4 regions of the Pantoea sp. X-Soil-YNGN-775 genome follow, and region 1 is predicted to be linked to each of the others. Evidence: riboswitches for the same ligand, from Rfam matches in the RefSeq annotation. Region 1 holds a riboswitch; each other region holds the start of a gene.
What was found. A riboswitch is a leader RNA that binds a small molecule or an ion and turns the genes downstream of it on or off. The one in region 1 is predicted to bind thiamine pyrophosphate.
Positions count from the first base shown of each region.

Region 2: another riboswitch for thiamine pyrophosphate. It lies ahead of thiB (thiamine ABC transporter substrate binding subunit); the one in region 1 lies ahead of thiC (phosphomethylpyrimidine synthase ThiC).
Region 3: another riboswitch for thiamine pyrophosphate. It lies ahead of thiM (hydroxyethylthiazole kinase); the one in region 1 lies ahead of thiC (phosphomethylpyrimidine synthase ThiC).
Region 4: another riboswitch for thiamine pyrophosphate. It lies ahead of tenA (thiaminase II); the one in region 1 lies ahead of thiC (phosphomethylpyrimidine synthase ThiC).

Region 1 covers NZ_AP035945.1:235,629-240,623, reverse strand. The annotation lists gene nudC (NAD(+) diphosphatase) at 1-259, opposite strand, end outside; gene AC6I8I_RS01080 (Rsd/AlgQ family anti-sigma factor) at 349-855, shown strand; TPP riboswitch at 1,009-1,109, shown strand; gene thiC (phosphomethylpyrimidine synthase ThiC) at 1,195-3,117, shown strand; gene thiE (thiamine phosphate synthase) at 3,120-3,758, shown strand; gene AC6I8I_RS01065 (aminotransferase-like domain-containing protein) at 3,940-4,995, opposite strand, start outside.
Region 2 covers NZ_AP035945.1:684,669-689,663, reverse strand. The annotation lists gene sgrR (HTH-type transcriptional regulator SgrR) at 1-1,044, shown strand, start outside; TPP riboswitch at 1,080-1,182, shown strand; gene thiB (thiamine ABC transporter substrate binding subunit) at 1,228-2,214, shown strand; gene thiP (thiamine/thiamine pyrophosphate ABC transporter permease ThiP) at 2,190-3,800, shown strand; gene thiQ (thiamine ABC transporter ATP-binding protein ThiQ) at 3,784-4,485, shown strand; gene AC6I8I_RS03045 (DedA family protein) at 4,493-4,995, opposite strand, start outside.
Region 3 covers NZ_AP035945.1:2,656,643-2,661,637, reverse strand. The annotation lists gene AC6I8I_RS12520 (hypothetical protein) at 1-148, opposite strand, end outside; gene AC6I8I_RS12515 (hypothetical protein) at 264-449, opposite strand; gene AC6I8I_RS12510 (hypothetical protein) at 1,586-2,293, shown strand; TPP riboswitch at 2,500-2,595, shown strand; gene thiM (hydroxyethylthiazole kinase) at 2,630-3,427, shown strand; gene thiD (bifunctional hydroxymethylpyrimidine kinase/phosphomethylpyrimidine kinase) at 3,414-4,214, shown strand; gene AC6I8I_RS12495 (GntR family transcriptional regulator) at 4,265-4,951, opposite strand.
Region 4 covers NZ_AP035946.1:350,941-355,935, reverse strand. The annotation lists gene ascF (PTS cellobiose/arbutin/salicin transporter subunit IIBC) at 1-66, shown strand, start outside; gene AC6I8I_RS21585 (6-phospho-beta-glucosidase) at 130-1,560, shown strand; TPP riboswitch at 1,684-1,786, shown strand; gene tenA (thiaminase II) at 1,868-2,563, shown strand; gene AC6I8I_RS21575 (ABC transporter ATP-binding protein) at 2,560-3,300, shown strand; gene AC6I8I_RS21570 (ABC transporter permease) at 3,297-4,061, shown strand; gene AC6I8I_RS21565 (ABC transporter substrate-binding protein) at 4,085-4,995, shown strand, end outside.

The DNA of each region.
Region 1 (4,995 bases):
GTACGCCGCGGCCCGCCAGCTGAAACAGTCCGACATCCAGATCGATCAGCTGCCGCACCGAGAACATGCTCTCTGCACGTGGCTCGCAAATCAGCCAGACTTTTTCCCCCTGCCACTCGCCAATTACCCGGGCTTTGGTGCCCGTCAGACCAAAATTTTCGGCGCTTCCGTGGGGTAAATCACCTTGCGGCAACCAAAGTTTCTGCTCGTGGCTGACAATCCACCATCCAGCGTCTACGCTTGAGATTTCGCATTGCATTTATTTCGTCATCCTTAGCGTCAACTCGCACGCTGAAGTCCTGATGTTAAGTGTGTAGATAAACAACTATAACTCACATGGAGTTAGATATGCTTAACCAGTTAGACGTCCTGGCCGAACGCGTAGGTGGCAGTAACGAACTGGTCGATTCGTGGCTGGAAGCCCGTCGCCAGCTGTTAGTAACCTATTATCATCTGGTCGGACTTAAACCCAATAAAGAAGCCCTGACCCGCCTCGATGAGCAGGCGCTGGATAACTTTTGTCATGGCCTGGTCGATTATCTTTCCGCCGGTCACTTTAGTATTTACGAACGCATCATCAGTGAGATGAGCGGTGACAGCCCGATGATCGCGGCAGCCCAAATCTATCCCCCGCTGGAAGCCAATACTGAACGCCTGATGCAGTTGTATGATGGCCATCTGCAGCAGGCGATCGATGACGATAACTGCATGACGTTCCAGCAGGCGCTGTCTGAAGTCGGTGAAGTGCTGGAGGCGCGCTTTACGCTGGAAGACAAGCTGATCCAGCTGGCGTGGGATAACCACCTGGCACCACCACCGGTGGCCAATGACAGCCAGATTGCTCGTCCGGCATAAGGTTAAACGCAGGTAAAGGGGTTGTGATTCAGTTGCAGCCCTTTTATGCTGAAGGGGTTCTGATGGCCGAGGCCAGAAGAACCCATTTTTTTCTGTTTGAACGTTAAGGTTTTTCGTCTTCAGCGGGCGCTCTGCCAGCCGCAGCGTAAAACCGCATTCTTGTCGGAGTGCCCAGTTGGGCTGAGACCGTTAATTCGGGATCCGCGGAACCTGATCAGGTTAGAACCTGCGAAGGGAACAAGAGTAAATATTATCGGTACGCCAGTCTTTTGCACTGCCCGTGCTGTTACTCCTTCCGAACTCCGGACAAGCATCATTCCCACTTACTGGAAGATTGCTATGTCTGACTCAAAAATGACCCGTCGTGAACAGCGTGCCCTGGCGCAGGAATTTATCGATTCACTGCAAGGCGGCAGCGCATTTCCCCGTTCTGAACGCATCTGGATTACCGGCAGCCGGCAGGATATTCGCGTGCCAATGCGCGAAATCAGGCTCAGTCCGACCCCGGTCGGCGGCAGTAAAGAACAGCCGCTGTATGAGCAGAATGAGGCGGTGCCGGTCTATGACACCGCCGGTGCCTATGGCGATCCCGCCGCGCAGATTGATCTGCATCGTGGACTGACAAAGTTGCGGGCGGGCTGGATCGAAGAACGCAACGACAGCCAGCCGCTGCCACAGCGCAGTTCAGACTATACCCAGCAGCGTCTGGCGGATGATAGCCTCGATCACCTGCGCTTTGACGCGCTGCCCACGCCGCGTCGCGCCCTCGCCGGCCGTTGCGTCACGCAGCTGCATTACGCCCGTCAGGGCATCGTTACGCCGGAGATGGAGTTTATCGCCCTGCGGGAGAATATGGGCCGTGAGCGAATTCACAGTGAGGTGTTACTGCAACAGCATCCGGGCCACAGTTTTGGCGCGCATTTGCCAGATAACATCACCCCGGAGTTTGTGCGTCAGGAAGTGGCGGCAGGCCGGGCGATTATTCCCGCCAACATTAACCATCCTGAATCGGAACCGATGATTATCGGGCGTAACTTCCTGGTCAAGGTGAATGCCAACATCGGCAATTCAGCGGTCAGCTCGTCGATTGAGGAGGAGGTAGAAAAACTGGTCTGGTCGACCCGCTGGGGCGCCGATACGGTGATGGATCTCTCTACTGGCCGTAATATTCATGAAACGCGCGAATGGATTTTGCGTAACAGCCCGGTGCCAATCGGCACAGTGCCGATTTATCAGGCACTGGAGAAAGTGAACGGCGTGGCCGAAGCGCTCAACTGGGCAGTATTCCGCGATACGCTGCTGGAACAGGCTGAGCAGGGCGTTGACTACTTCACCATTCATGCTGGCGTGTTGCTGCGCTACGTGCCGATGACGGCAAAACGGCTGACCGGCATTGTCTCGCGCGGCGGCTCGATCATGGCGAAATGGTGTCTGTCGCATCATCAGGAGAGCTTCCTCTATCAGCATTTCCGCGAAATCTGTGAAATCTGCGCGGCCTACGATGTCTCACTGTCGCTGGGCGATGGTTTACGCCCTGGCTCGATTCAGGATGCTAACGATGAAGCGCAGTTTGCCGAACTGCGAACGCTGGGCGAGCTGACGCAGATCGCCTGGGAATATGATGTGCAGGTGATGATTGAAGGCCCCGGCCACGTCCCGATGCATATGATCCGCCGTAATATGACAGAGCAACTCGATGTTTGTCACGAGGCCCCCTTCTATACGCTCGGTCCTCTCACCACCGACATTGCGCCCGGCTATGACCACATTACGTCTGGTATCGGCGCAGCAATGATTGGCTGGTTCGGCTGCGCAATGCTGTGTTACGTCACCCCCAAAGAACATCTTGGTCTGCCCGATAAAGAGGATGTAAAACAGGGTCTGATCACCTACAAAATTGCTGCGCACGCCGCCGATCTCGCTAAAGGCCATCCGGGTGCGCAGATCCGGGATAATGCCATGTCAAAAGCGCGCTTTGAATTCCGTTGGGAAGATCAGTTCAATCTGGCGCTCGATCCGCATACCGCGCGCGCAATGCATGACGAAACCCTGCCTCAGGAATCCGGCAAGGTGGCCCACTTCTGTTCAATGTGCGGCCCTAAATTCTGCTCAATGAAAATCTCTCAGGAGGTGCGGGATTTTGCCGCAAGCCAGCAAGCCAGCGCGCAGCCGATTGAGGTTGGCATGGCACAGATGTCTGAACAATTTCGCAGCCGGGGTGGTGAGCTTTATCATCCGGCAGATGCCATGAAGGAGGAGTAACTATGTCTGCATTTCCTGCTACCGTGCCGCGTCTCGGCCTTTATCCGGTAGTCGATAGCGTTGAATGGATCGAACGTCTGTTAGACGCCGGCGTCCGCACCCTGCAACTGCGCATCAAAGATCAGTCGGACGAGGCGGCAGAAGCGGCCGTCGCCCAGGCCATTGCGCTGGGTAAACGTTACGATGCGCGCCTGTTCATCAATGACTACTGGCGGCTGGCGATAAAGCATCAGGCCTACGGTGTCCATCTGGGTCAGGAGGATCTGGAGGTGGCGGACCTGGCACAAATCCGCCTGGCGGGGTTACGACTCGGTATTTCCACCCATGATGATACCGAACTGGATCGTGCGCTGGCCATTCAGCCCTCTTACATCGCGCTCGGGCATATTTTTCCGACCCGCACCAAACAGATGCCGTCTGCGCCGCAGGGGCTGGCAGAACTGCAGCGACATCTGACCCGCCTGACGCATATTCCGACCGTGGCGATTGGCGGTATCTCCGTTGCGCGAGCACCCGCGGTGCTGGCGACCGGCGTGGGCGGCATTGCGGTGGTAAGCGCCATCACCGAGGCAGAGGACTGGCGTGAAGCGACGCGTACCCTGCTTGCGCTGGCTGAACCGGCGCGGCCAGCGTGCGTGTGATTGGGTAACAGCGCGCAAAAATGATTAAACCGCTGCAACGGCAGCGATAAATCAGGAATACCGCGCGCGATTATCCAGTCAGCCACTGGCGCGGTGTCAGATAGCCGTTTAGGGTGGCCTTCGTCAGGTACGGTTACCTGACCAGGGCCAGTTCCCTCCTCTTTCTGGCCCTGCTTCTCTCCTACTTAGCCACCAGCAAATCGGGCGCTAAGGCGGCAGGAAGATCATCATGCTGGCAGGCCTGCATCGCCCGTTCGACGGCTGCCCCTACCCGCGCCACCGCCTGTTCGGTTTGTTCAGTGATCGGCAAGCCGTAGTTTAAGCGCAGGCAGTTACGGTATTTACCCGCGGCGGAAAACAGTGAGCCGACGGCGATCTGAATTTTGGATTCACGCAGTTCACGATTGAGCCGAACGGCATCAAAAGGTTCCGGCAACTCAATCCACATCAGGAAACCGCCCTGCGGACGGGAGACGCAAATCCCGCAGGGGAAGTAATGGCGCACCCAGCAGCTGAAGGTTTCATAGTTGCGATGATAGATCTGCCGCATCCGCCGCAGATGGGGTTGATAATGGCCCTGACGAATAAACTCCGACACGGCATGTTGCGGTTGCGTAGCGGTAGAGCCGGTCACGATGTACTTCATATGCAGGACGCGGTCCCGGTAGCGGCCTGGTGCCACCCAGCCAACCCGTAAGCCTGGCGCCAGCGTTTTGGAAAACGAACTGCAGAGCAGGACCCGGCCATCCAGATCCAGTGCTTTGATGGTCGGCGGACGTGGATATTCCCAGGCAAGTTCACCATAGACGTCGTCTTCAATCACCGCGGCGTCAAAGCGTTGCGCCAGCGCCAGCAAGGCGCGTTTACGCGATTCCGGCATAATGAAACCCAGCGGGTTATTGCAGTTCGGAACCACCACCACCGCTTTGATTGGCCACTGATCAAATGCCAGTTCCAGCGCTTCCAGACTGATGCCGGTCACCGCATCGGTAGGGATCTCAATGGCGCGAATGCCAAAGCCGCGCAGCGTCTGCATGATGCCGTGAAAGGAAGGTGACTCAACCGCGATGATATCGCCGGGCTCGCAGACCGCGCGTACTGCGACGGATAACGCTTCATGACAGCCGGTGGTGATCACAATGTCATCAGCGGTGAGCTGACAACCGCTATCGATCGCCAGACGCGCAACCTGTTGCCGCAGCGCGAGCACGCCATACAGGTTGTCATAATTAAGCAG
Region 2 (4,995 bases), 450 kb from region 1:
CGTCAGCGTCAGCAGCCGCTGTTTTCCCATATTCAACAGCTCGACTCGCCCGCTCCGTGGACGCTGGATATCACCTTAAGCCAGCCCGACGACTGGTTACCCTGGTTACTGGCCAGCGTCAGTGCGATGATCCTGCCGCGCGAGTGGCCCACGCAGCGCGACTTTGCCCGCCAGCCGATCGGCACCGGCCCTTACAGCGTGATCCGCAATCAGGAAAGTCAGCTGAAGATAGAAGCCTTTGATGATTATTTTGGCTTTCGCGCGCTGATTGATGACGTCTCTATCTGGGTACTGCCGGATATCAGCGATGAGCTGGTCTACGCAGGTGTGCGCCTGCAGGGCGACGGCGCGGATGAGATCCAGGAAGAGAGCCGGCTGGAAGAAGGCTGCTACTATTTGCTGTTTGATCAGCGTTCGGAAAAAGGCCGTGACGAGACGATACGGCGCTGGGTCAGCTATCTGTTCAATCCCATCGCCCTGCTCAACCACGCCGGCGTCGGCTATCAGCGTTACTGGTTTCCGGCCTATGGCCTGCTGCCGCGCTGGCATCACCGCCGCGATCTTACCCCGGTCGAAAAGCCGCCCGGCCTGACTCACCTGACGCTCACCTGGTACAGTCAGCACGTTGAGCACGAAGGCATTGCCAATGCGTTGCGTCCGCTGCTGGCGCAGCACGGCGTTACGCTGGAGACGCGTGAAGTCAGTTACGAATGCTGGCATCAGGGCGAGGCCGACAGCGATATCTGGCTCGGCAGCGTGAACTTCACGCTGCCACTGGCCTTTTCACTGTTTGCCCAGCTGTATGAGATCCCGCTGCTGCATCACTGTTTGCCGATCGACTGGCACGCTGATGCCGCCCGCTGGCGTGAAAAAGCGCTGCCGCTGGCCGAATGGAGCAAGCGGTTAGTGGAAGAGGCCGGTCTGCATCCGCTGTTCCACCACTGGCTGCTGCTTGAAGGTCAGCGCAGCATGCGCGGCGTGCGGATGAATACCCTCGGCTGGTTCGATTTTAAATCTGCCTGGTTTGCGCCGCCCGCGCTGTAACGCTTTCGCGCTGACGCTGAAATGACTAGAATGTGACGTTCTCAACGGGGTGCCGCCTGCTGACCGCAAACGGCTGAGAGAGACCCGTCGAACCTGATTCGGTTAATACCGACGTAGGGATTTGAGAGGCCTGCTGCTCAGATCCTTTGCGACTCATCCCCTATTCTCCTGAAGGAGCGCAAAGTGTTTAACAAAGTTCTGCCACTGCTGCTGTTACTTTCCACCCCGGTACTGGCTGCCAAACCGGTTCTGACGGTTTACACCTACGACTCCTTCTCCGCTGACTGGGGCCCCGGTCCGGCGGTCAAAAAAGCCTTTGAAGCGCAGTGCGATTGCGAACTGAAATTTGTCACGCTGGAAGATGGCGTGTCGCTGCTGAATCGCGTGCGAATGGAAGGCAAAAACAGCAAAGCGGATGTGGTGCTGGGACTGGATAACAACCTGCTGCAGGCGGCGCAAAAAACCGGTCTGTTTGCCGCCAGCAAGGTCGATACCGCGCAGCTGACGCTGCCGGGTGGCTGGCACGACAGCACCTTTGTTCCGTTTGATTATGGCTATTTCGCCTTCGTCTATGACAAAACCCGCCTGAAAAATCCGCCGAAAAGCCTGAAAGAGCTGGTAGAGAGCCCGGAAAAATGGCGGGTCATCTATGAAGATCCGCGTACCAGTACCCCGGGATTAGGTCTGCTGCTGTGGATGCAGAAAGTCTATGGCGATCAGGCCCCGCAGGCATGGCAAAAGCTGGCGCAGAAAACCGTGACGGTCACCAAGGGCTGGAGTGAAGCCTACGGTCTGTTCCTGAAAGGCGAAGGCGATCTGGTGCTGAGCTATACCACCTCGCCGGCCTATCACATCATCGAAGAGAAAAAAGAGAACTACGCCGCCGCACCGTTTGCCGAAGGCCACTATCTGCAGGTCGAGGTTGCTGCGCAGTTAGCCAGCAGTAAACAGCCGAAACTGGCGCAGCAGTTCATGCAGTTTATGGTCTCGCCGGCGTTCCAGAACACCATCCCGACCGGCAACTGGATGTATCCGGCGATCAAAACCACCCTGCCTGCTGGCTTCGCCACGCTGCAGGTGCCCGCCACCGCGCTGCACTATTCGCCGGAAGAGGTAGCCAGCCAGCGCTCTGGCTGGATTAGCCAGTGGCAACGCGCCGTCAGCCGCTAATGCCGCGCTGGCTGATCCCCGGGTCGCTCGCCACGCTGCTGTTAATCAGCGTGGCGCTGTTCGCCTTTATCTCGCTGTGGAATGCCGCGCCGGTCACCGACTGGCGTAGCGTGCTGCTGGATGAGTACCTGCAGCACGTTGTGGCGTTCTCCTTTGGTCAGGCGCTGCTCTCCGCCCTGCTGTCGTTGCTGCCTGCAGTGCCGCTGGCGCGCGCCCTCTATCGCCGCCGCTTTCCCGGTCGTCAGCTGTTGCTGCGTCTGTGTGCCATGACGCTGGTGCTGCCGGTGCTGGTGGCGGTGTTTGGCCTACTGACGGTCTATGGCCGCGTCGGCTGGCTGGCGCAGATGTGTCAGCTGCTGGGCATTGACTATCACTTCTCACCCTATGGGTTACAGGGCATTTTGCTGGCGCATGTTTTTTTTAACCTGCCGCTGGCGACGCGTCTGATGCTGCAGGCGCTGGAGAGTATTCCGGCCGAGCAGCGTCAACTGGCCGCACAGCTTGATCTGCGCGGCTGGCACCACTTTTGCCTGCTGGAGTGGCCATGGCTGCGTCGTCAGCTGCTGCCGACCGGCGCGCTCATCTTTATGCTCTGCTTCGCCAGCTTCGCCACCGTGCTGTCGCTGGGCGGTGGCCCCCAGGCCACCACCATTGAACTGGCGATCTTTCAGGCGCTCAGTTACGACTACGATCCCGGTCGAGCCGCCTTGCTGGCGCTGATTCAGCTCAGCTGCTGTCTGACGCTGGTGCTGCTCAGCCAGCGGTTCAGTAAAGCGCTCCCTGCCGGTACCAGCCAGCTGCACGGCTGGCGCGATCCACAGGATTCTCGTCTGGCTCAACTAACGGATGGGTTGCTGATTATGCTGGCGTTACTGCTGCTGCTGCCGCCGCTGGCGGCGGTAGTGGTGGATGGCTTGCACGGCGGGCTGCGCGGCGCGCTGGCCCAGCCAGCGCTGTGGCAGGCGACCCTGACCTCATTGCGCATCGCGGTCGGTGCCGGCCTGCTGTGCGTAATACTGACGCTGATGCTGCTGTGGAGCAGTCGCGAATTGCGTCTGCGTCAGCGCCCGCTCGCCGCACAGCTGATCGACACCAGCGGCATGCTGATTCTGGCAATGCCCGGCATTGTGCTGGCGACCGGCTTCTTTCTGCTGTTTAACGCCACCGTTGGCCTGCCGGCGTCGGCGGACGGGCTGGTGATCTTTACCAATGCGCTGATCGCCATTCCCTATGCGCTGAAAGTACTGGAAAACCCGATGCGTGATCTCGCCGAGCGCTACGGCAGGCTATGCGATTCACTGGATATCCACGGCTGGAACCGACTGCGGTTGATTGAACTGCGGGCGCTGAAACGTCCGCTGGCACAGGCGCTGGCGTTTGCCTGCGTGCTGTCGATCGGTGATTTTGGCGTGGTGGCGCTGTTTGGCAACGCCGACTTCCGCACCCTGCCGTTCTACCTTTATCAACAGATTGGTGCCTATCGTGGTGCCGACGGCGCAGTCACCGCTCTGCTGCTGCTGCTGCTCTGTTTGCTGCTGTTCACCCTGATGGAAAAATTACCGGGCCGCCATGCTGACACTGAATAATCTCACTTACCTTTATCAGCATCTGCCGATGCGCTTCAGCCTGCATGCCGAACGTGGCGAGCGGCTGGCGATCCTCGGGCCAAGCGGTGCCGGAAAAAGTACCTTACTCAGCCTGATCGCCGGTTTTCTGCCGATCCGCCAGGGCACGCTGATGATTGATGGCCAGGATCATAGCCACAGCGTGCCCGCCAGGCGGCCGGTATCGATGCTGTTTCAGGAGAACAACCTGTTTCCGCACCTCAGCGTGCAGCAGAACATGGCGCTGGGCCTGCACCCGGGACTGAAGCTCAACACAGAGCAGCGCCAGCAGCTGGCTGCGCTGGCCGATCAGGTGGGATTGGGCGGTCTGCTGGCGCGACTGCCGGGCGAGCTATCGGGGGGCCAGCGTCAGCGGGTGGCGCTGGCGCGTTGTCTGCTGCGCGATCGCCCGGTGCTGCTGCTGGATGAGCCCTTTTCGGCGCTGGATCCGGCGCTGCGCAGCGAAATGCTGCAGCTGGTGCGCTCGGTGTGCGAAGCCCGCAACATCACGCTGCTGATGGTGTCGCACAGTCTGGAAGATGCGCAACAGATCGCATCGCGCAGCGTGGTGATTGTTGATGGACGGGTTTACTGGGACGGCGCGACCCAACAGTTGCTGTCGGGCGAGACGCGGGAGGCTGATGTACTGGGCATCCCGCGCCGCTAACCGATGATTATTCGAAAAAGACCTGCCACAGCAGATGACGGAAAATCGGCATCATCGGATGGAACTGAATGCCGACAAAGGCGGCAGTGGCGATCACCAGCCCCAGCGGTCCCAGCCAGCGCAGTCGTTCCGGCGGCAGCCAGGCGGTCGCCCAATCCTGACTCTTGCCGCTACGCCACCAGCGCCAGCCTAACCAGCCGCCCAGCCACACCACTATCGCTGCCGTCAGCAGCAGCCACTTGAAGTTACCGCCCTGCGCCGCCTCAGGCACATCGACTGCCACGCCAGCCAGAATGCCGGGCAGCAGATAGAGCGGTGGCCACAGCAGGCAGCCAATCAGATTCGGCGGCAGGAATTTACGTACCGGCAATTCCAGCATACCGGCCGCCAGTGGGATCAGCGGGCGCGTCGGGCCGACAAAGCGTCCGACAAGAATGGTAAACATGCTGTGCTGATGCAGCGCGTGTTCGGTTTTATCCAGCAGCCCTTTGTACTTTTGCAGATACTTCC
Region 3 (4,995 bases), 1.8 Mb from region 1:
TAGTGCTGGTGGCGGTGTACCTTTGGACAGCGGTATCAATCCGTGCTGCCAGTACGGTGGCGTCAGGTTTGAACCGTTCTGCGGCTTCGCTCAGGAATGCCTGTAGATCGCTCTCAGCGGCTTTCTGGGCCTGTCTTTTAGTAGTCATGGTTTTCTCCGTAATCGGTTGGAAATGGGCGTAAAAGCCCAATGGCGCTCCGTGGTGAGCGTCATTTGATGTGACCGTGTAGTGCGGCCATCTCGTCAGTGTTTGTGTGTTCGGCTTACGCGTACTCTGTAAAGAAGCTCTGCCCGCACGCAGGGCAATGTTGAGGCCTGTCCGGGAGGAACCGGAACCAGCGCGTTACTTCGGAGCGTCCAAACGTAACTCCTGCAAGGCTGTTAGTTTCAAGCGCCGTCAATGCCCGATAAGCTGTGGATAACGGGAGATCGACGTACCTTGAAACCATCTCAGCGGTAACGGGGATATCGGTTTCGTTCAGGTAGTGCAGGACGTTGATCCTTGGGGTTGTCGCGCGTAGGTCAACGGTATTCAGTATAGATACCAGGTAGGTGCGTTCCGCCTCATTAGGTAACGAAAACGGGACTGGCGTAAATTTATGGCACAAGGCTTCCTCTGTTAAGTTATTAATTAATAGAATTTATTTTATCACATTTTGATGGAAATAGATATCAATTTCATTTGAATTCGGGGTTGCTATTGACAATCTACGGCTTTTGAGGATGATGGGTGGTATTGATTTTGATAAATTAAATTAATCACGATGTTCGTGTTTGGCCCTTTGGTTGAATCAAGCGTGTTACGACGGTGCAAGCGCTTACTGTCCGACTGCATGTTGGAAAGGGAATAAAACGCCACAATATAAAGAGACCTCGCTTTTGTTAATTTTCATTCCTTAGTCAGGAAAGAAAATACACAACACTCACCCATACGGGCTATGGTCTTTGAAATCCTTTTTCGAAATATTTAAAGCACCAACAACTGTTTCTTCGAAAAAACCAACTCATCTATAGAAGTTAATCACAGCAAGATGACGGGTGTCATCAGTGATTAGATGTGTTTTTTCTTCTCGTCACGACGTTACGAGATGGCTTCGCCTCTTTAGATGATATTCAGATAATGGCCTGTATCAGACGTAAACTGAATCGTCTGTCCATACCATAACCTTCGTTTACCACTCTGTTACATGCCACAGCCTCAACAGGTCTCATGACCTGTTTCTGTGTGGATTGTCCCACTCGTGGACTCAGGTAACCCAGCGGTTACACCGGATTGCTGTTGCATATTGTGTGCATTTAACGGGGATGTTTACATCACTGGTTGAAAAGCATATGTGTGGAATAGCGATCAGCAACATTTGTGGCAATGCACTTCGATAAGGTTGTGGACGCTTCTTGCTACAAGCGAACTTCAATTAACAGTCTCAAAAGCTGTGTTCCAGAACGTTTGGCGCAATGCCGGATAAATCAAATTACCGTAAAACGGTAACCCCTACTAAATGCCATCCACAAGGAGGGCCACATATCCTGCTCGCTACCAGCGATAGCGGAGGATTTTATATACCCATTTAAAAAGGAGAAAAACATGGCAAGAACGAAAGGTGCAGTGGCAAAGGGTGTGGATAATAAAGCGGTGCGAGCATTCCTGCTAAAGCATAGCTCATTATCTGAATTACCTCAGATTGTGGAAGATTGTATCTGGGGGGCGATGGGGCAGGAGAAGGAATCGAGAGGTTATAGTGGCGAACGAATCATAGCGATCTTGAAACGGCTTGATTGCATTGATACACCCACGGTATTTAAGCAGATGTGGGATTACAATATCTCGCAAGGTGATTGGACAGCCCCTTCCAGACGAAACACCCAGCGTATGACAAAAGTGCTGAGGTGTGCGTCGGACGCTATTTATCATCACGCCAGATTGTCACGACGGAGCGAGTCTAAACATCAAGAAATTTTCAATTTGACTGACGATGAACGTGAAAAGATACGTTCTTGGGTTAAGGCATGCGAATGGTGGAAGGTAAAAGAATTGCTCTCTTATTGCGGGAAGAGAATGGTTCGCCATCAACCTCCGATATTAGAGTATACAGAAGATAATTTGGTGAGATTAACAACCTCAATGCCTACCACAATGAGGCCATCGATACGCCTTTCTTGCCCATTAAATATCAATGAACACATCAACGACCATCAGCCAGCAACTATGTTCACCGTCAAAGGTAGCAAAAACTTGCAGCCACTTATTGATGAGATTGGTTTGCACTATGCTCGTTTACGAAGTGCAGCCTGAGCGCTTGCCTGAGAATGCAAATTCCAGCCGGGAATATCCCGGCTTTTTTGCATCTTTTCCACCTCGTTCCATTAATAACTTGGGACACAAGCTGGGATACTTTATGGGATTTGTACAGTTTTTAGAGCTTGTTTGTTGGACTTCCCGCTGGCATTATCCTGATCAGGGATTAACGGGACGTTAATCGCAAGTAGTTGATTTTGATTTTAAATGACTCGGGGTGCCCCTCTAATACAGGGCTGAGATACACCCGCTGACCTGATCTGGATAATGCCAGCGTAGGGAAGTCTGATGCCTGACCGCATTCGCCTTCTTGTTCGCCGGTTGGGAGCTATGATGACACATCAATCTCAACACCTTTCTGCTGCGCAATTCGCGCCCATTCTGCACCGTTTCCGCCGTCAGTCACCGCTGGTGCACTGCATGACCAACGACGTGGTACAAAACTTCACCGCCAATGTGCTGCTGTCGCTCAACGCTTCGCCAGCGATGGTGATTGATGCGGAGGAAGCCGCGCAGTTCAGCGGCTTTGCCGATGCCTTACTGATAAACGTCGGAACGCTGACCGTTGAGCGCCAGCAGGCGATGCAGGCGGCAGTCACGGCCGCCAGGCAGGCGGGAACGCCCTGGACACTGGACCCGGTGGCGGTCGGCGCACTGACGCTGCGCACCACTTTCTGCCAGCGGCTGCTGAGCCAGCAGCCGGCGGTGATCCGCGGTAACGCGTCAGAGATCATGGCGCTGGCGCAACAGGCCAGCGGCGGACGCGGAGTGGATAGCCTGCATCAGGCGGATGCAGCGCTGGAGGCTGCCCGGCAGCTGGCCCGCGACTATCAAACGCTGGTGATTGTGACCGGCGAAGTAGACTACGCCACCGACGGCCAGCGCACCTTTGCCATTCGCGGCGGCAGCCCGTTAATGACGCGGGTGGTCGGTACCGGCTGTGCGCTGTCGGCGGTGGTAGCCGGCTTCAGCAGTCTGAGCGGCGATCGGCTGCTCAACGTTGCCAGTGCCTGTCAGGTGATGGCGCGGGCCGGTGAACAGGCGGCGGCAAGCTCAGCCGGCCCCGGCAGTTTTGCCACAGCATTTCTTGATGCGCTCTGGACGCTGGAGGTTGACCATGAAACGCATTAATGCACTGACCATCGCCGGGACCGATCCCAGCGGCGGGGCAGGGATTCAGGCCGATTTGAAAACCTTTTCAGCGCTGGGCGCGTATGGCACCAGCGTGATCACCGCGCTGGTGGCGCAAAATACCCGTGGCGTTCAGTCGGTCTACCGGATTGATGCAGACTTTGTGGCCGCCCAGCTCGACTCGGTGCTGGACGATGTGCGCATCGACAGCGCTAAAATTGGCATGTTGTCGGAAACCGCCATCGTCGGGCAGGTTGCGGCGCGGCTGAAACGCAGCGCAATTCCTTTCGTGGTGCTGGATACGGTGATGGTGGCGAAAAGCGGCGATCCGCTGTTATCCGCCGATGCCATTGCCAGCGTCCGCGAACTGCTGTTACCGCAGGTGTCGCTGATTACGCCGAATCTGCCGGAAGCAGCAGCGTTGCTGGGGTGCGCGGTGGCGGAGAGCGAAGCGCAGATGCGGGCGCAGGGCGAGGCGTTGCTGGCGGCGGGATGTCAGGCAGTATTGATCAAGGGCGGTCACCTGACGGCTGATAACAGCCCGGACTGGCTGATCACCCCGTCGGGCCAGCAGCGGTTCAGCACCCCGCGGGTCAATACCCGTCATACTCACGGCACCGGCTGCACGCTGTCAGCGGCGCTGGCGGCGTTGCGTCCGCGTCACGCCGACTGGGCTGATACGATCACCGAAGCGAAAGCCTGGCTGCAGCAGGCGTTGTTACAGGCGGATTCACTGGAGGTCGGTACGGGAATCGGGCCGGTGCACCATTTTCATCAGTGGTGGTAACGGTAGATGCGCCATCCCGCGCTGAGGCGGCGGGACGGCACATTACCGGGTCAGGGTGCTTCAAACCAGGCGCTGTTGCGCTCGGCGATAGGGGTTATTGAGAAAATCATCTCCTGCAAATGACGGCGCATCGCGGCTTCGGCGGCGTCTGCGTCGTGATGTTTCAACGCTGAAAAAATCTCCTCATGCTGCTCAATCAGGCTTTCCGGCGGTGAAACTTCACTCAGGGTGAGAAAACGCACCCGGTCCATCGCTGCTTTGATGTTCTCGACGGTTTCCCACGCCAGCTTGCAATCAATACTCTCGGCAATCAGCCGGTGAAACTCATCATCAAGGCTGAGAAACGCCTGGCTGTCATGCCGCTCAGCCGACATGCGTTGCAGCTGAAGGTTGTGTTCCAGCATCATCAGCGCCGGCTCGCCAATTTCCAGCGCCGCACGGCGCACCACGGAAACCTCCACCGCTTCACGGATGAAACGGCCGTCCGCCACCCGTTTGGCGGAAATTTTACGCACAAAGGTGCCGCGCTGCGGCAATACCTGTACCAGTCCGGCTTCGGCCAGCTTGATGAACGCTTCGCGCACCGGCTGGCGTGAGACGTTAAAACGCGCAGAGACCTCTTTTTCCGACAGCAGCGAACCCGGCTGAATCACACAGGTCACGATATCTTTGCGCAAAAACCGGTAAATCTGCTGATTCACCGGTTCGCTGGTGGTAATGGTATAGGCGATCGACATGCAGCAATATCCATATTACGGCTGGCTGGTGCCAGCCCGAAGGG
Region 4 (4,995 bases), on a different replicon from region 1:
TTCGAGGACATTCCTGAAACCGAGCCGGCTTCTACGGCTGCGGCTGCGCCATCATCGGCTTGGTGACCGAACGAACCAACGCGATTAACGCCAACTAACCGGCAATGCTGACCCAAAACAGAGGATTTCATGTCTGAATTAAGATTCCCGCAAGGATTTTTATGGGGCGGCGCGTTAGCCGCCAACCAGGCTGAGGGAGGCTATCGTGAAGGCGGAAAGGGTTTAACCACCGTTGACATGATCCCCCACGGTCCGCACCGGATGCCGGTGAAGTTAGGCCTGGAGCAACGTTTCACCCTGCGTGACGATGAGTTTTACCCCAGCCACGACGCAATAGACTTCTATCATCGCTATCCGGAAGACATTGCGCTGATGGCGGAAATGGGATTCAGCGTATTTCGCACCTCTATCGCCTGGAGCCGTCTCTTTCCGAATGGGGATGAGCTGACGCCGAATCCGCAGGGGATCGCCTTTTACCGCGCGGTGTTTGAAGAGTGCCGTAAATACAATATCGAACCGCTGGTTACGCTGTGTCACTTTGACGTGCCGATGCATCTGGTTACTGAATATGGCTCGTGGCGCAACCGCAAGATGATCGACTTTTTTGCCCGCTATGCCCGCAGCTGCTTTGAGGCATTTGACGGTCTGGTGAAGTACTGGCTGACCTTTAATGAGATCAATATTCTGCTGCACAGTCCGTTCTCCGGTGCCGGGCTGGTGTTTGAAGCAGGTGAAAATCATGAGCAGGTTAAGTATCAGGCGGCCCATCATGAGCTGGTGGCGAGCGCGCTGGTGACCAGAATCGCCCATGAAATAAATCCGGCTAATCAGGTCGGTTGCATGCTGGCGGGCGGCAACTTCTATCCATGGTCAAGCAAACCGGAAGATGTCTGGGCGGCGCTGGAAAAAGACCGCGAAAACCTGTTCTTTATTGATGTGCAGGCGCGCGGATACTATCCCGCCTACGCGGCCCGCCTGTTTCGGGAAAAAGGGGTCAGCCTGCAGATTGACGACGGCGATGCTGAGATTCTGAAAAACAGCGTCGATTTTGTCTCGTTCAGCTACTACGCCTCGCGTTGCGCGTCAGCAGAGATGAACGAGCTTAACAGCAGCGCCGCCAACGTGGTGAAATCTCTGACCAACCCGCATCTGACGCGCAGTGAATGGGGCTGGGGCATTGATCCGCTTGGCTTACGCATCACCATGAATATGATGTATGACCGCTATCAGAAGCCGCTGTTTCTGGTCGAAAATGGTCTGGGCGCACGGGATACCTTTAATGACGCCGGTGAGATTGAAGATGATTACCGCATCAGCTATCTGCGTGAACATATCCGGGCGATGGGCGATGCGATTGCGGACGGTGTGCCGGTGATGGGTTATACCAGTTGGGGCTGCATCGATCTGGTTGCCGCCTCGACCGGCGAAATGAGTAAACGTTACGGATTTGTTTATGTCGATCGTGACGATCTGGGCAACGGCACGCTGGCGCGCAGCCGGAAAAAATCGTTCTGGTGGTATAAAAAAGTGATCGCCAGCAATGGTGAAGATCTGGAGTGACGCTGTCACCTTGTATCGACAGAACAGGCTATTCTGGTCAGCCGACCCGCAGCAGTAAGCGGGCGGCTGGTTGAGCTGGACTGCGGCGTGCCGTTGTATTCAGCAGATAATTATCGTATAACAAACGTCTCCGAGGGGTGTCCTGTAATGGGCTGAGATGGCACAAGCCGAACCCTTTGAACCTGATCTGGGTCATGCCAGCGAAGGGACGGGTCGGCAACGTTTCTGCATCATTTTCTGCGTTTTTGCCTGTTCTTCATCGTATGCCCGGATCTCCTTATGTTAACGAACCGTTAATGGAGATCCTATGTCACTTGCGCTTTTCGACACCGGCTTTTATGGCCGCCTGCGTCACCAGGCGGGCGATCACTGGCACGCCTACGTGTCGCACGATTTTGTGCAGCAGCTCGGCCAGGGCCAGTTGCCTCCCGCCGCTTTTCGTCATTACCTCACCCAGGATTATCTGTTTCTGCTGCACTTTGCCCGCGCCTATGGGCTGCTGGTCAGTAAACTGCACGACCCGGCAGCGTTACGTGCAGCAACGGCATCTCTCAACGCCATCGTCAATGAACTGCCATTGCATGTGGCTTACTGCCAGCAGTGGGGGATCAGCGAAGCCGTGCTGGCCAGCCAGGCCGAAGCCGTTGAAACAATCAACTACACCCGTTACGTGCTGGACGTCGGCCACAGCGGAGATGCGCTTGAGCTGATGACCGCGCTAATGCCGTGCGTTGCCGGCTATGCTGAAATCGGCCTGACGCTGTTACACCATCCCGCGACGGTGATCGCAGGCAATCCTTACGGCGCCTGGATTCAGAATTACGGCGATGCCGATTATCTGGCCGGTGTTCGCGCGGCGTTGAATCTGTTTGAAACGCTGGCCCAACAGCGCGCCGGGGCTGAGCGATTCGACCAGCTGGCGACGATATTCACTACCGCCACCCGGCTGGAATCCGACTTCTGGCAGATGGGCCTCGACCCGCAACTGACGTCATCCCAATGAGCCGTTCAACGCTGTTATCACCGCCGGGCATTTCTGTACGTCAGCTCAGGCTGGATTTGGGATCGCATCGGTTGTTCGACTCACTCGACCTGGAGATCCCCGCCGCGGCCTTCACTGCGCTGCTGGGTGCCAGCGGCGTCGGGAAAAGTAGCCTGATGCGCGTCATTGCTGGCCTGACGCCGCCGACATCCGGGCTGGTCAGCGGCAGTGATGGCCTGCCGCTGGCCGGGCGGATCGCCTGGATGGGCCAGCAGGATTTGCTCTATCCGTGGCTGAGCGTGGAGCAAAACGTCTGCCTGGCCAGTCGTCTGCACGGCGAAAAACCGGACCGCGACTGGGCGCAGCATCTGCTGGCGCGGGTTGGTTTGACTCGCTACGCAACGGCCCGGCCCGCCACCCTGTCTGGCGGCATGCGGCAGCGGGCCGCACTGGCGCGCACCTTATATGCACGAAAGCCGATTGTCCTGATGGACGAGCCCTTTTCCGCGCTCGACGCGCTGACCCGCAGCCAGATTCAGACCCTGGCCGCCGGGGTGCTGGCGCAACATACCGTGTTGCTGATCACTCACGACGCGGCGGAAGCCTGCCGACTCAGCCATCATATGCGGGTGCTGACCGGCTCAGGCATTGAACCCTGCCCGCCATTAGCGGGTCAGCCGCCGCGCGCGCCTGATGATGCTGGCGTGATTCGCAGCCAGGCCGCTTTGCTGCAACAGCTGGCTAAGGTGACGCTATGAAACAGCTCAGCCGCTTTGCCCCGCTGTGGCGTGGCATCACGCTGTGCAGCGGCCTGATTGCGCTGTGGTGGCTGGTGACGTTGCTGCCGGTGCCGGCGTTTCTGCTGCCTTCACCGGCGGCCGTTGCGCAGGCGCTTTGGACCAGTAAGAGCTGGCTCGGCTATCACAGCCTGATCACCTTCACTGAAATCCTGAGTGGAATGGCGATTGGCGTAGTACTGGGTTGCCTGCTGGCGCTCGGCATGACGTTTTCGCCGCGTCTGCAGCGCTGGATGATGCCGCTGGTGCTCACCAGCCAGGCGATTCCGGTCTTTGCACTGGCACCGCTGCTGGTGCTGTGGTTTGGCTTCGGCATGAGCGCCAAAGTGGCGATGGCGGTACTGGTGATTTTCTTCCCGGTGACCTCGGCCTTTTATGATGGCCTGCGCCGCGTCAGTCCGGGTTATCTCGATCTGGCTCGCACGCTGGGCGCTTCACGAGGATCGCAACTGCGCCATGTCCGGCTGCTGGCCGCCCTGCCAGCGCTCGGCTCGGGGCTGCGGATGGCCGCGGCCATCGCGCCAATCGGCGCGATTATTGGCGAATGGGTCGGTTCGGCCGAAGGTCTGGGTTACGTCATGCTTAACGCCAACGCCCGGATGCAAAGTGATATCTGTTTTGCCGCGCTGTTTATTCTGGTGCTGATGACGCTGGCGCTGTGGCTGGCGGTCGATGCCCTGCTTCGCCGCCTGATCGCCTGGGCGCCCGATAATTCCTTATGACCTCTATCCTGCGAGAAAATCCGATGCGTAAACCTGTTCTGTCGGCGCTGATCATCAGCGCAGCACTCGCCAGCCCGCTTCATGCAGCAGAAAAACTGACGCTGATGCTCGACTGGTATATCAACCCAGACCATGCGCCGATAATGGTGGCGCAGCAAATTGGCGCGTTTAAGGCGGAAGGTCTGGATGTCACGCTGGTTCCACCGTCCGATCCAGCACTGCCCCCGCGGCTGGTGGCGGCGAAGCAGGCAGATTTAGCCATTACCTATCAACCGCAGCTGCATTTCTTTGCTGATCAGGGATTACCGCTGATGCGGGTCGGCACCCTGATAAACACCCCGCTGAATACCCTGATTACGCTGGATAAGACGGTAAAAAAACCGGCAGACTTAAAGGGCAAACGGATCGGCTATTCGGTCAGCGGTATTGAGCAGGCGACACTGGCTGCCATGCTGCAACATGACGGTCTGAAGGCCAGCGAGGTTAAACTAGTTAACGTCAATTTCCAGCTGACCAGTGCCCTGCTGACCGGCCAGGTGGATGCGGTGATTGGCGGTTATCGAAATATTGAAGCGCTGGAGATCAGGTTGCAGGGTAAAGATCCGGTGGTGTTTAAGGTGGAGGATTATGGCGTGCCGGCCTATGACGAGCTGATTATTGTCGCGAACCGCGATGAAGCGCAGGCAGAGAAAATCAAAAAGTTCCTGCGGGCGCTGAAACGCGGCAACGCGGAATTGCAGGCCCATCCCGAAGCCAGCTGGCAGACTTTTGCCGCCCGGCATCCTGAACTGAATACGCCGCTGAACCATCAGGCGTGGCAGGCTTCGCTGCCGCTGTTTGCTGCCGATCCGGCGAAGCTGGACCGTGCCCGTTATCAGGCCTATGAGCAGTTTTTGTTTGATACCCGGCTGATTAAAAAGATTACACCGGTTGA